Regions from separate parts of the Pseudoalteromonas sp. SR45-6 genome, predicted to be linked through region 2. Evidence: predicted binding sites of a transcription regulator. Region 2 holds the regulator's gene; each other region holds the start of a gene.

Region 1 (3,675 bases), on a different contig from region 2:
AAAAACATGTAATAAGCCGGGATCTTTGGTATCAGGGTTATAGCTAAACATTTGGCTAGCAATTTGTTTATCAACCACTAACTCTTGGTAAAGCTCTGAGTTGGTTGAAAAATAAAGCTGTGACAGTAAATCAAGCGCGGCTCTGTCTTTTTGTTTTGGCTGCCAGGCTGTGCCTTTATAAGATACTAATAACCAATGCCCTGGTAAGCCTTCGTTTTGCTCATGTATATATTTCGCCGCTTGCTGTTTTGGTTCGGTTGGAATATCAGCAACGAAATCGCCTTTTTGCCATTGGCCCCAGTGTTTTTTAACCATAGCCATAGTTTCAGCTGGATCAACATCGCCTACAATCACTAATGACACATATTCAGGTTTATAAAACTTAGCAAAAAACTCTTTACCGTATGCCATTTGATCCGGCATGGCTTCAATATCTTCAAAAAAGCCCATGGTGGTATGTTTATAAGTATGTTTTTCGAATGCTTCATTACGTACTGCAGAAAGTAACTTACGAACCGGGCTGGCATTATTTTTAAGGTATTCGCCTTTAACTGTTAATGCTTCGGTACGAAATTGCTCTTCTGAATAAGTCAGGTTTTGAAAAATATCCGCTTCAATTTCAAGTACTTTATCAAGATGTTGCTTTGAAAAGTTTAAGTGATAGTTAGTGTAATCATTGGTTGTATAAGCGCGATTATCAACCCCAGAATTTTTTAGAATATCAGAATACACATCTTGCGGATATTTTTCAGAGCCTTTAAACATCATGTGTTCAAAAAAGTGTGCAAAACCGGTTTTACCTGCTTCGACTTCATTACGAGAACCGACAGACACTGGAATTTGTAGTGATACCACATCAGGGTAATCAGTTTTCACCACCATAACGCGTAAGCCGTTATCAAGCTCTTCTAATAAATAATCTTGTGAGAACACCCGATCATTACTACTGGCAACCGTTGACTGCTCAATCTCAACCTCTTTGACCATGTTTGAGCCGCTGTTACTTGCACAACCGCCCAGTGCAAGCGTTACCGCAAGGCTCGTTGCTAATAATTTAAATTTCATTGCTATCCCTTGTTAGTTGAATAAATTTCTTGTTTTTAGTCATCCGATTATGCAACAAAGCAAGTCAATATAAGACCCCTGAGGCAATAAATTATGTAAACAGTTGTGTAACACAGAACTCTTCATTCAGAGCAACATGAATAAAACTCACCTTCGTTGAAAAAGTTTCACTAAAAAAATCTATCTAGACGTCTAAATGGCTGCTATATTATTTGCCATAGACACTAACTTAGCTGGAATGAGGATTATGGCTTTATCACTACAAGAGAAAATTGAAGACACCAATCAGGGTGTGTACTTAATTGGTACCACCCCACCACGTATTGGTACTGATAAAGCGCAGCTTGAAATTATCGCCCAAAAGCTCTTAGCTCGTTTGCATGAAATTGAATACGATGGCGTGATTATTTATGACATCCAAGATGAAAGTAGTCGCACTGAGATGCCTCGCCCTTTTCCGTTCAAGCAAACGGTAGATCCTCGAGAATACAGTAACTTACTACGTAATTTATCGCATCAAGAAGTGATCACTTATAAAAGTGTTGCACAGCGCGGTGTGGCCGAATTTAAACAGTGGTTAAGCGAAACTAAAAACCAGTTTAATTTAAAAAACCTAGTATTAGTCGGTAGTCCATCATCTGACGGGGATATTAAATTAAGCCTGCCTGATGCTTATAAAGTCTTAAGCGAACAGCCTCAAGACTTCTTTTTAGGAGGCGTTACCATTGCCGAGCGCCACGCAAGTAAACGTAATGAACATGAACGCTTACTTGAAAAAACCACGCAAGGCTGTAAATTTTTTATCTCACAAGCTGTGTATAACGCGCAAGCAACCGTGGATTTGATCACCAGTTATGCGCGCAGCTGTAAAGCTCAAGGTATCGAACCTAAACGTATTATTCTAACCTTTACGCCCTGCGGCAGTGAAAAAACCTTAGAGTTTATGCAATGGTTAGGAATTTCCGTACCTGATGCAACTAAATGGCGGATGCTTGATTCGCAAAACCCACTGAGTGAATCTGTACGTATTTGCCGTGAAAACTTAGATTTAATACTAAGAAGTTGCGCGCATTTAGACGTGCCACTGGGGTTAAATATTGAAAGTTTAACCAACCGTAAAGAAGAAATTGATGCATCAATTAATCTTTACCGCTTATTAAAAGCGACAATGGAATTAAATCTTGCTGAAAAACAGATTGCTTAATAGAGTTAAACTTGAGCCTGCCCATTATTTTTAAGTGAACTAGTGTTCATGATTGTTGTTTTTTTAGGTAATTTTAAGTATTCTTGTATGCTAATTAGGTAATACTATTAAAAGGAATTTTAAATGCCATTAAATCCACAGGTGAAATAAGAAGTAATTAAAAACATTATAAAATATGAGAAAAAAATTAATCACTTTTATCTAGACTCTCAGGGCTATGTAACCACAGGCGTAGGTCATATGATAAAAAACAAACAAGCTGCAACCCTGCTCCCAATGAATAAAGTAGTTAACAATCAACCGGGTCCTCCTGCAACTCCTCTAGAAAAGCAAAAAGAATTTGAAACAATAGCTAAACAAAAAAGAAATTATAAAGCTGAATGGTATAAGCAATTTACTACACTCATAATTAAAGATGTAGAAATTACACGCCAACTAGACAAACATATGGATTCTTTTTACAGAGAGCTTTCTACTCTATATAAAAAGTCTAATGGTTATTATGATGATTTTGATAAATTAGACAAAAATATACAAGTCGCATTATTTGATATGATTTTTAACTTAGGTGCAGTAAAAATTGTCACGAAGTTTACTGAGTTTGATAAAGCAATCAAAACTGGAGATTGGATTAAAGCAGCTAAAGAAAGCTATCGTCCTCAACTCAGCGCAGAAAGAAATAACTACGTAAGAGCAAAGCTATCTGCGGCTAACAGCATAAAGGTAACGACACCGTGAAAAACTTATCATTAGTATTATCGATATTTATCTGTGTTAGCTGCTCAAAATTATCTGCTAATGAAATAAAACCTAAATTATTTACTAATTATTTTACAGGTTTAGAATCTGAAATTGTGATGGATTACCAGAGCATTAAATTAAATTATGATTTAACTTTACGTTCAGAGAAGAATGTACACTTTTCTACCTGTAAACAAGTAGAAGAAACCGCTTCTGATGATATAACAGTGAGCGAATTTCATTTGTTACAGATGTTGAAAGCGAACTGTGCCGCATTAAAACAGTACTCCCAAGCTAAAAGTTCAAACGTCAGTTATTTACAGGAAATTCTTGATAAAAAGGATATTAGCAATCTTCCTGCTACAGCTTACCCTTATGTTAATAAACATGATAAAAGCCAAAGGCGAGGTAAAACACTAAGTGAATACCATAAAAAGTTTAATACATCATTGGACATTAGTGGAGCAATAAAGGTTGAGACAGAAACAGATCAGATGTTTTACTACGTTGTTGCCACAGGCGATTTCAATGCTGATAAAGTTCAAGACGCATTAGTTCGTATTGACTGGCAGGTAATTGATGCATTTGGTAAAGGGTTTAAGCTTATTATGGTTACGAAAAAATCCGCAGATAAACCATATGAAATAACTACACTAAATTGAAGT
Region 2 (3,675 bases):
GTAACACTGGGTTGCCCAAACGCGCCAGTAAGTTTGCTTGGCCACGACATACTTTAGAATACTTAATCGCTTTTTTTACTTTACGAGGGTCGGTACTAAACACCCCTTGGGTATCAGTCCAAATTGATACCTGACTAGCATGACAATAACTGCTTAACAAAGTCGCGCTGTAATCACTGCCATTGCGCCCCAAAGTAACGGTATTTGCTTGGCAATCAGCGGCTATAAAACCAGTAACAATATTAATGCAATTGGCTGAAATTAACTCGGCACAGGCTTGTTGATTTTTTTGATGTAATAATTGCCCATCATTAAGGGTAAACAATTGACGAGCATCAACATCTTGAGCTGTAACATTTAACTGTTTTAAATAGCTAGCCAATAATCGTGCCGACCAAACTTCACCGTGAGCAAGCAATGCGGCTTCCTGTAAGCTTTGCTGTTGAGTTTGCTGTGCAATTAAGGCTAGCTCCTGTTCTAATACGTTTAATGCCGTATGTCGCGCTGCTGGACTCAATAACTGCTCGATCAAAGTACGTTGATGATTATCAAGCTGCAATAATATATCACTCACTGCCTGTTGATCACCTTGCTGGTAACTCTGCCATAGCGTAACTAACGTATTGGTAGTTTTACCGGCTGCGGATACCACCACACAATCACCGGCTTCCGTATGGGCTAGAATAATATTTGCTACGGCCTGATAACGCTCTGCAGAACTAAGGCTAGAACCACCAAATTTATGAACTATATTTACCATTTTTTATTACCACAAAGCCGTATGTGCAGGAGTCAGTTTAAATGAGTTTGATTGCTCATCATCTTGTTGTTGAACAGAGGAAGCAATTACTTTTACGCCGTGCTGAGCTTGACCTGGTTTCACTTTATTGAATACACGATCTAAGTCAGCGATTAAATCTTTTACATCTTCAATGCCCACCGAAATACGGATCAGGGTATCACCTACTCCCGCAGCAAGACGAGCAGTTGCCTCCATACCTGCGTGGGTCATAGTTGCAGGGTGACAAATCAAACTCTCAACCCCACCTAATGACTCAGCTAAGCTAAATTCTTCTAAGCTGGTCAAAAATTCTGCAGCATTATTAATATCACCTTTGATATCAAAGCTTACCATGCCACCAAAACCACGTTGCTGCTGTTTAGCGAGTTCATGCTGTGGATGAGATACTAATCCAGGGTAATATACTTGGCTTACATAAGGGGAGTTTTCTAGATATTGGGCAATAATAAAGGCATTTTCTTGATGCTGACGTAAACGAACATTCAAAGTACGTAAACCACGTAACGTTAAGTAGCTATCAAACGGGGCACCGGTAATGCCAATGTTATTAGCCCACCAAGCAAGCTCATCACCCAACTCTTGGGTAGCGGCGATCACCGCACCACCAACAACATCTGAGTGACCGTTAATATATTTAGTGGTCGAATGCACCACAATATCAACACCAAACTCAATTGGGTTTTGCAAAGCAGGTGATAAAAATGTGTTATCGGCACCAACCAACGCACCGCACTGCTTAGCAATCGTGGTGATCGCTTTAATATCGGTTAACCGTAAGATAGGATTACTCGGTGTTTCAATCCAAATTAGCTTTGGTTTTATCTCAAGAATTTTTTGATGATTTTCAGATTTAGTTAAATCTAAAACCACTAACTTTAATAAGCCACGCTTTTCAAGTGAGGTGAATAAGCGGTAACTACCGCCATAGCAATCATGTGGGATCACTAAGGTATCGTCACTGTTTAGCAGCTGAGTAGCTAAATGCACCGCAGCCATGCCCGTTGCAGTGATAATCCCCTTAGCGCCACCTTCAAGCTTAGCGAGCGTTTCAGCGAGTAAATCACGGTTTGGGTTGCCGCTACGGCCATAATCATATTGGCGCTTTTTATCAAAATCAGCAAATGAGTAGGTGGTCGATAAATGAATGGGAGGCACAACCGCGCCGTGATGTTTATCTGCATCAATACCATTGCGTACTGCAATGGTTGCTTTATTCTTTTGACTCATACCGTCACCTACAATTAAATGGATGTTTAGACGTCTAAAAGGTTAGAGGATCAAATTTAATAAGTCAAAGCATTTATGCGGTTTTAGCCGCAAGATTAGAAGTAAAAACATTTAAGCCTCTAGATGGCTAAAAAACAAGTATTTGACTATCTTTTTTAACACGATAGAATTTCGCCATCTTTGCGCTGCAAAAGGTCGCGCAAACAATTAACAACCTGAGGCAACGATACATCCTATGGCTAAATGGAATGGTGAATATATTCACCCATACGCAGAACACGGGAAAAAATCAGAACAAGTTAAAAAGATCACCGTTTCGATCCCGCTAAATGTATTAAAAGTTTTGACTGATGAGCGCACTCGTCGTCAAATTAATAATCTTCGCCATGCAACAAATAGCGAATTACTTTGTGAAGCATTTTTACACGCATTTACTGGCCAACCACTGCCAAACGATGAAGATTTACGTAAAGATAATCCAGAGAAAGTGCCTGAAGAAGTGAAAAAAATCATGCTTGAGATGGGTCTCGAAGTACCTGTACTCAACGAAGATTAAGTTATCATTTGTATATATTCCTGCTTCAGGAATTGGCTACAAAAAAACCTCAGTAACGTAAGTTGCTGAGGTTTTTATTATTGTGCCATTACCAATTGCAGCGAAGCAGCTACTCCATGTAGTTTTCCGGCATATCAATTTGTGCAACACCAGAATCAATTGCCGCTTGCGCTACTGCTTTGGCAATGCGCGGTAATAGACGCGGATCCATCGGTTTTGGAATAATATACTGCGCACCAAATTCAAGTGTCTCAACACCCGCCGCTTTTAATACTTCCGCTGGTACTGGTTCTTTAGCAATGCTACGAATAGCGTCAACCGCAGCAATTTTCATTTCATCATTAATTTTGCTTGCACGCACATCTAGCGCACCACGGAAAATAAATGGGAAACACAGCACGTTGTTAACTTGGTTTGGATAATCTGAACGACCCGTTGCCATGATTAAATCATCGCGAGCACCATGAGCAAGCACTGGTGAGATTTCTGGATCTGGGTTTGAACAGGCAAACACTACAGGTCGATCAGCCATTAACTTAAGATCGTCAGGAGAAAGTAAATTCGGGCCAGATACACCAACAAATACATCGGCATCAGCAATAACATCTTGCAGTGTGCGCTTATCTGTATTGTTAGCGAATAACTGTTTGTACTCGTTTAAATCATCACGACGAGTATGAATAACGCCTTTACGATCTAACATGTAAATATGTTCACGCAATGCACCACACTTGATCAGTAGCTCCATACACGCAACCGCTGCGGCACCGGCTCCTAAACAAACGATAATCGCATCTTCGATTTCTTTGCCTTGTACTTCAAGTGCGTTGATCATACCAGCAGCCGTTACAATCGCGGTACCGTGTTGATCGTCGTGGAACACTGGAATGCTACAACGCTCGATCAATGCTTTTTCTATTTCAAAACACTCTGGCGCTTTAATGTCTTCTAAGTTAATACCGCCAAACGTATCAGCGATGTTAGCAACTGTATTGATGAAATCTTCGGTGGTATTGTGTTTCACCTCAATATCTATCGAATCTAGACCCGCAAAGCGTTTAAATAATAACGCTTTACCTTCCATAACCGG
Region 3 (3,675 bases), on a different contig from region 2:
TACGTCACAATGAACAGCTCTGGCGTGGTGATTTATCGGCGCTTTATGAGTATTATAGGGTTAATGAGCGGGATAAAACTCAGCTTTTACCGGCAACACCATCGCAATTTGTTGAAATTGATGCACAGACAGAGCAAGCATATACCCAGTATATGGCGACAGCTTGGCAGTTATTAACTCAAGGCATGGATTAAGGTAATGGTTTTACCCATCACCCGATAAGCAACACTTACACGCTAAAGATCATAAAATGACTAAACCAGAAATTAACTTAGTAAACAAACCCAACGGCATAGGAATTGGGCGTATTTTAAAAGCAACTAAATGCTCAATTAAAGGTTTTAAAGCCGCATTTAAGGAAGAGTCGGCCTTTCGTAATGAGCTTGCGCTAGGGCTTGTATTATTGCCATTATCATTTTGGCTAGCGCAATCATTACAGCACTGGGTGATACTTATAATCAGCTTTTTGTTATTGTTGATTGTTGAGTTGCTAAATTCAGCAATTGAAGCATTAACAGATCGAGTCGGTGTTGAATATCATGTGTTATCAGGGCGAGCGAAAGATATCGCTTCAGCGGCTGTGACATTAGCACTGATAGTGTTATTTATTGTATGGGCTGTGGCTGGGTATGAAAAGGTAATTACATTGATAAGTTAGGAAGTTAGGCAAAACGTCACTGGCTTTGAGCAACGAGTTTCGAATACACCCAAGTCACTTTCTAGAACCGAGCTTTAATTGCGCGGGGTAAACCCGCGCCTACGTCTGGTAGCAGCGAGTTTATCTCGCGACAAACACTTATCCTTCGCGGTGGCAAGCCACTCGCCTACAAGTAATATCCACCGCGCTCCTGTAGGTCGCCATTTATGGCGACAAGCCTATTTACCTCCGAGGGTAGTAGGCGCTGTGCGCTACACCGAGAAGACAAAAGTAAAGTTAATTACTTACAGGTTTTTCCTCTATGAGCTCGGTGAACTCTGTGGTGAAATTATAAAAAAAATAGGTTTGCACCAAGAGTAGTGAATAAGGGGGGAAATACCACTGGCTTCGAACACGCCCTAACTCCTAGCCACTTCCTAGAAGCTAGTTTTAATTTTGCGGGGTAAACTCGCGCCTACGTCTGGCAGCAGCGAGTTTACCTCGCGACAATAACCTAGGCATTTACAACAACATAATCAGCAGGCATAAAAAAAGCGCCAATTGGCGCTTTTTTGTATTCACACAATGGCTAATATTAAAGACCAGCTGCTGCGCGAAGTGCGTCTGCTTTATCTGTGCGTTCCCAAGGGAATTCATCACGACCAAAATGCCCGTAAGCTGCAGTTGGTAGATAAATAGGGCGCTCAAGATCAAGCATTTTAATTAAGCCATATGGACGTAAGTCAAAGTGTTCACGAATCAATTCAATTAAACGTGATTCTTCAAGCTTGCTGGTACCAAATGTTTCAACACTGATTGACGTTGGCTCTGCAACACCGATTGCGTAAGAAACTTGTAGCTCACATTTGTCAGCAAGGCCCGCAGCAACGATGTTTTTAGCAACATAACGTGCAGCGTATGCAGCTGAACGGTCAACTTTTGATGGATCTTTACCTGAGAATGCACCGCCACCGTGACGAGCCATGCCGCCATAGGTATCAACGATAATTTTACGACCAGTAAGACCACAGTCACCCATTGGGCCACCGATTACAAAACGGCCAGTCGGGTTAATGAAAAACTTAGTTGCACTAGTGATAAGCTCAGCAGGCAGTACCGGCTTGATAATTGTTTCCATCACAGCTTCTACTAAATCTTTTTGTGAAATGTCTTCACTGTGTTGAGTAGAAAGTACCACAGCGTCAATACCTACTGGCTTGCCGTTTTCATATGCAAAAGTAACTTGTGATTTTGCATCAGGACGTAACCAGTTTAGCTCGCCGCTTTTACGTACTTGCGCTTGACGCTGTACTAAACGGTGTGAGTAAGTGATTGGTGCAGGCATTAATACTTCAGTTTCATTACATGCGTAACCAAACATTAGGCCTTGGTCGCCAGCGCCTTGTTCTTCTGGGCTAGTACGGTCAACACCTTGGTTGATGTCAGGAGACTGCTTACCAATCGTGTTTAAAATTGCACACGAGTCGGCATCAAAACCCATATCAGAATGAGTGTAGCCAATTTCACGTACAGTTTTACGTGTGATTTCTTCGATATCAACCCATGCGCTAGTAGTGATTTCACCACCAACCATAACCATACCAGTCTTTACGTAAGTTTCACACGCAACACGGGCATGAGAATCTTGTTCTAAGATGGCATCTAGTACCGCGTCAGAGATTTGGTCCGCGATTTTATCCGGATGACCTTCAGAAACAGATTCAGAAGTAAATAAATGTTTTGCCATTGTCTTTGCTCACAAATATTGCGCTTCACAAACGTCGGTAAGAGCGCTAAAAAATTTAGGGGCGTATTTTATCTAAAACAACGATAGTTGCATAGTGTTTTTACGCCTAGACGTCTAAATAAAATTACTAATAACTTTTTGTTCTTAAAAAAAATTCATAATGCCCAATTTAATCAGGTTTTTAATTGCATACAGCCCCTACAATAAGTAAGAATGGATCTTCAAATGAATACACACAATAACCAGCGCAAATACAGTAAAGGTAGGAGAATCCATGCCGTCTCGCAAAGAACTTGCAAATGCTATTCGCGTCTTATCAATGGACGCAGTACAAAAGGCCAAATCTGGCCACCCTGGAGCCCCTATGGGCATGGCTGATATCGCAGAAGTACTATGGCGCGATTATCTAAACCACAACCCAACAAATCCAGAGTGGGTAGATAGAGATCGATTTATACTTTCCAATGGCCACGGTTCAATGCTTATTTATTCTCTATTGCATTTAAGTGGTTATGATTTACCAATTGAGGAAATTAAAAACTTCCGTCAAATGCATTCAAAAACACCAGGACACCCAGAATATGGGTATGCGCCAGGTATTGAGACTACTACGGGCCCACTTGGTCAAGGGATCACTAACGCGGTAGGTATGGCGATTGCTGAAAAAGCATTAGCCGCGCAATTTAACCGCGAAGGTCACGATATTGTTGATCACCACACATATACTTTCTTAGGCGATGGTTGCTTAATGGAAGGTATTTCTCATGAAGCATGTTCACTTGCCGGCACATTAGGCCTAGGTAAGCTTGTTGCGTTTTGGGATGACAACGGTATTTCAATTGATGGTGAAGTTGAAGGTTGGTTTAGCGATGATACACCTGCACGCTTTAAAGCCTACGGTTGGCATGTAGTAAGTGACGTTGATGGCCATGACTCTGACGCTATCCGCGCAGCCATCGAAGAAGCACGCAGCATCACCGACAAGCCAACACTAATTTGTTGTAAAACAGTTATCGGTTATGGTTCACCAAATAAATCAGGTAGCCATGATTGTCACGGCGCACCACTAGGTGAAGACGAAATCAAAGCAGCACGCGAGTTCCTTGGTTGGACTGGTGAAGCATTTGAAATCCCAGCTGATATTTATGCACAATGGGATGGCAAAGAAAAGGGTAAACAACTTGAAGCTAACTGGGATGAAAAATTTGCCGCGTACGCCGCTGCACACCCAGAACTAGCCGCTGAATTTAAACGCCGTACTAGTAGTGAGTTGCCAGCAGATTGGGCTGAA
Region 4 (3,675 bases), on a different contig from region 2:
CTAAATCATCACGAATGAATGACCAAAACAGAATAGTTACAGGACCTGTTAGCATGCCTTTCATTTTCTTACTCGTCAGCGACTGTGCGTATTTTGTCCACTGAACCGTCATCGCTTTTTCACGTGATATATCCCCCCAAATTACAGGTGGTTTCACGCATCGCGAGCCGTAGCTTTGCACCCAACCAAACTGGGTAAAAGCAAAGCCTTCTAATAGTTCAGCAAAGTATTCAACCATGTCATTACGCTCCGCTTCGCCGTGCACTAACACATCTAAATCAAGCGCCTCTTGCTCTTCAACAGCGTAGCGAATTTCTGCTTTAATTTGCCTTTGATAATCATCCGCAGATAATTCACCGGCTTTATAATCACGGCGTGCTTGACGAATTACTTGAGTTTGTGGAAATGATCCTATCGTGGTGGTCGGCAGTAGCGGTAAATTAAGTGCTGCATGTTGTTTTTCAATACGTTGAGCAAATGCATGATTACGCTTACCGTCTTTTGCGGTGAGTGCAGTTACACGCTGTTGTACAGCTGTATTATTTACACGAGTAGAGGTTAAGCGTGCTTTAATAGGTGCTGAATAAGCAACGAGCTCACTGATATCATTGCTTTCAAGCGCGGCTTTTAATAATGACAGCTCTTGGCCTTTTTGTTTTGCAAATGCAAGCCATGAACAAAGTTCATCATCGAGCTTTTCTTCTTGCTCTAAATCAACCGGTGTATGCAGTAAAGAACAAGATGGGGCAAGCCATAGATTATCACCGCGCTTTAGCGCAATGTCTTTTATGCTATTAAATACAGCCTCTAAATCAGTACGCCAAATATTACGGCCATTTACTACGCCTAATGATAAAACTTGATCTGTACTTAATAATATATCTAGTTTTGCAACATCAACATTTGTTGCAACACAATCAAAATGTACGCCATCAACAGGGTAACCTGCAATATCATCAAAGTAGGCAGTGACTGAGTCAAAATAACTAGCAAGTAACAACTTCACGCCTTGACCTGCAAGTGCACGAAAGCTTGTTTTTAATGCCTCTTGATAATCTTCAGTCAGCTCTAAACCTAATATAGGCTCATCAACCTGTACCCATTCAATCCCTTGCTGCGCTAATTTAGCGAACACGTTTTGATAAACAGCTAATAGTTTTTCAAGTAAGCTAAGTTTATCAAACTCCTCACCTGCACATTTTGCTAAGTAAAGATAAGTGACTGGGCCGACCAATACTACTTTTGCATTGTGCCCCAATGCTTGTGCTTGAGTAACTTGCTCGAATAACTCAGTGCAAGTTAGTTGAAACTGCTGATCATGAGTTAGCTCTGGAACTATGTAATGATAATTAGTATTAAACCACTTTGTCATTTCGCTTGCTGCACATGAACAACCGCTTGGTGCACGACCACGCCCAATACGAAATAATGTATCAAGATCAATGCTACCATCCGCTTTTTGATGACGCTTGGGCACTGCGCCAATCAATAAAGAGGTAGATAACACATGGTCATACCAAGCAAAGTCACCTACCGGTAATAAATCAATCCCAGCATCTGCTTGAAGAGCCCAATTTTCTGCCCGGATCGTCTTACCTTGATCAAGCAACTGCTCTTGGCTGATTTTACCAGCCCAGTATGATTCTACTGCAAATTTTAGTTCACGCTTTCTACCTATGCGAGGAAAACCTAAGTTATGTAATTGTGCCATGTTGAAATTCCCTTCCAGCTGTTTAGATAGCTAAAACCATAAACCTATACCTGACATCAAACAATTGATGCTTCCTCAGTTTCAACTTGAGGTAAATTCATGGAAATGATTTTTTGCAAACTCAAAAAACACAATGACATCGCTGTCAAATATGGTGCTATAGTAGATTTGTAAATTTCACGTAAAAAAACGGGGTTTATAGCCATCTAGACGTTGATGCATCTTAATTTAAGGCGTATTATGGCTGTAATCTGAGTTAAACTCACCTTTACCATGAGAATTATTAAAGATGATTGATGTAAAACACTTAAAGACCATCGCAACCTTGAAAGAAACCGGTTCTTTGGTAAATACTGCGCGCGAATTATTTTTGACTCAATCCGCTTTATCTCATCAAATCAAAGATTTAGAAAACAAGCTTGATTGCCAACTATTTGAACGTAAAACTCAACCGGTGCGCTTTACCCCACAAGGTATGCTATTACTTGAACTTGCCAGCGAAGTACTCCCGCGTGTTGAAGCAACCAAATGCCGTTTAAAAGAAAGTCTTAATCAACCAATTTCACAATTACGACTCAGTGTTGAATGCCATGCTTGTTTTCATTGGTTATTACCAACAATTAAAGAATTCAATAACTTTTGGCCTGATATCAAAGTTGATTATGAGCGCGGCTTTAGTTATGACGCTATTCCTGAGCTGCTCAGTGATGAATTAGATTTAGTACTCACTTCAGACATTCGTGAACCAGATAAACTTGAATACGCACATTTATTTGATTTTAAGCTTAAATTAATTGTTGCCCCAGATCATGAACTAGCGAAAAAAGCCTATGTAACGGCGCTTGATTTGAAAAACGAGACGATTATTTCATACCCTATTCCACGAGAGCGTCAGGATATCTTCAAACATTTTATTCAAAATGCACGTTTTGATGGCACCTTGAAAACCGTAGATCAGGGCTTGCTCATTTTTCAGCTTGTCAGTGCCGGAATGGGGGTTGCAGCATTACCGGATTGGTTAGTAACACCATATGAAAGCCAAGGACTCATTAAGTCGATTCCATTAGGCGCGCTGGGATTAACCCGTCCAATGTATTTAGCCATGAAAAAGAATATGAAAGATAACCCAGTGTATCGCCACTTTTTAAATACCTGTAAGTTAAATAACGGTCGATAAAATAGGTTTAACCCAGTAGCATACAGAAAACCCCTTTATGTGTGCTACTGTGATGTTTGAACTGAAAAAAATCCTCGGTGCAATGCTAATGCCATTGCCTCTGTTTGCTCTACTGTGCTTTGTTTGCTTATTAATCGCACTGCGTACCAAGAAAGTCAGCATATTTATTGGTTTAATCGCAATTACCAGTTTATTGCTGATCAGTACCCCTTTTATTGGTCAAAAAATAATTGCTCCAAATTCACAGTTAAAGTATGTTTTTGATACAAATAAACAGCCGATACTCGATAAAATAGTGGTACTTGGTTGTGATATAAATCCTAACCCAAAACTTAACGCCAATAGCCAACTTGGTAATTGTGCTAAAAGCCGCCTAATCGAAGGTATGCGCTTAGCATATGTGTACCCACAAGCTCAACTTATTGTTTCCGGTGGCGGTTACAATAAAGTGACCAACAGTAGTTTGATGCAACAAACCGCGATAAGCTTAGGTATTGATGCGCAGCGTATTAAACAAAATCCTGCGGCTATGGATACCGCCGATGAAGCACGGCTTTTAGCACCTACTCTAGTTGATTTTAAAGTTGCACTGGTAACTTCGGCAAGTCACATGGCACGAGCAAAAGATTTATTTAATAGCCAAGGCGTTGATGTTATTCCCGCCGCCACTGATTTTTACGATTTCTCAGCGTGGCCTCATCACAAACAATATATTCCAAGTGTTGAAGTATTAAAGGCAGTCACAAGTTATTGGCATGAAGTAATCGGTAGTGCGTGGATAAGTGTG

What was found. The regulator MetJ, encoded in region 2, represses methionine synthesis genes. The targets are predictions, from matches to a motif close to TAGACGTCTAGACGTCTA.
Region 1: the regulator MetJ is predicted to act here: its motif matches at 1,251-1,268, upstream of H5158_RS08160 (methylenetetrahydrofolate reductase).
Region 3: the regulator MetJ is predicted to act here: its motif matches at 2,484-2,501, upstream of metK (methionine adenosyltransferase).
Region 4: the regulator MetJ is predicted to act here: its motif matches at 1,911-1,928, upstream of metE (5-methyltetrahydropteroyltriglutamate--homocysteine S-methyltransferase).

What each region holds. Positions count from the first base shown of each region.
Region 1 covers NZ_JACJDM010000013.1:19,728-23,402, forward strand. The annotation lists gene H5158_RS08155 (pitrilysin family protein) at 1-1,065, opposite strand, end outside; gene H5158_RS08160 (methylenetetrahydrofolate reductase) at 1,313-2,269, shown strand; gene H5158_RS08165 (hypothetical protein) at 2,510-3,007, shown strand; gene H5158_RS08170 (hypothetical protein) at 3,004-3,672, shown strand.
Region 2 covers NZ_JACJDM010000033.1:32,317-35,991, reverse strand. The annotation lists gene metL (bifunctional aspartate kinase/homoserine dehydrogenase II) at 1-760, opposite strand, end outside; gene metB (cystathionine gamma-synthase) at 767-2,029, opposite strand; gene metJ (met regulon transcriptional regulator MetJ) at 2,265-2,585, shown strand; gene H5158_RS14320 (malic enzyme-like NAD(P)-binding protein) at 2,695-3,675, opposite strand, start outside.
Region 3 covers NZ_JACJDM010000085.1:1,201-4,875, reverse strand. The annotation lists gene H5158_RS21345 (LTA synthase family protein) at 1-194, shown strand, start outside; gene H5158_RS21340 (diacylglycerol kinase) at 251-658, shown strand; gene metK (methionine adenosyltransferase) at 1,233-2,384, opposite strand; gene tkt (transketolase) at 2,659-3,675, shown strand, end outside.
Region 4 covers NZ_JACJDM010000018.1:26,913-30,587, reverse strand. The annotation lists gene metE (5-methyltetrahydropteroyltriglutamate--homocysteine S-methyltransferase) at 1-1,711, opposite strand, end outside; gene H5158_RS09985 (LysR family transcriptional regulator) at 2,001-2,888, shown strand; gene H5158_RS09980 (ElyC/SanA/YdcF family protein) at 2,941-3,675, shown strand, end outside.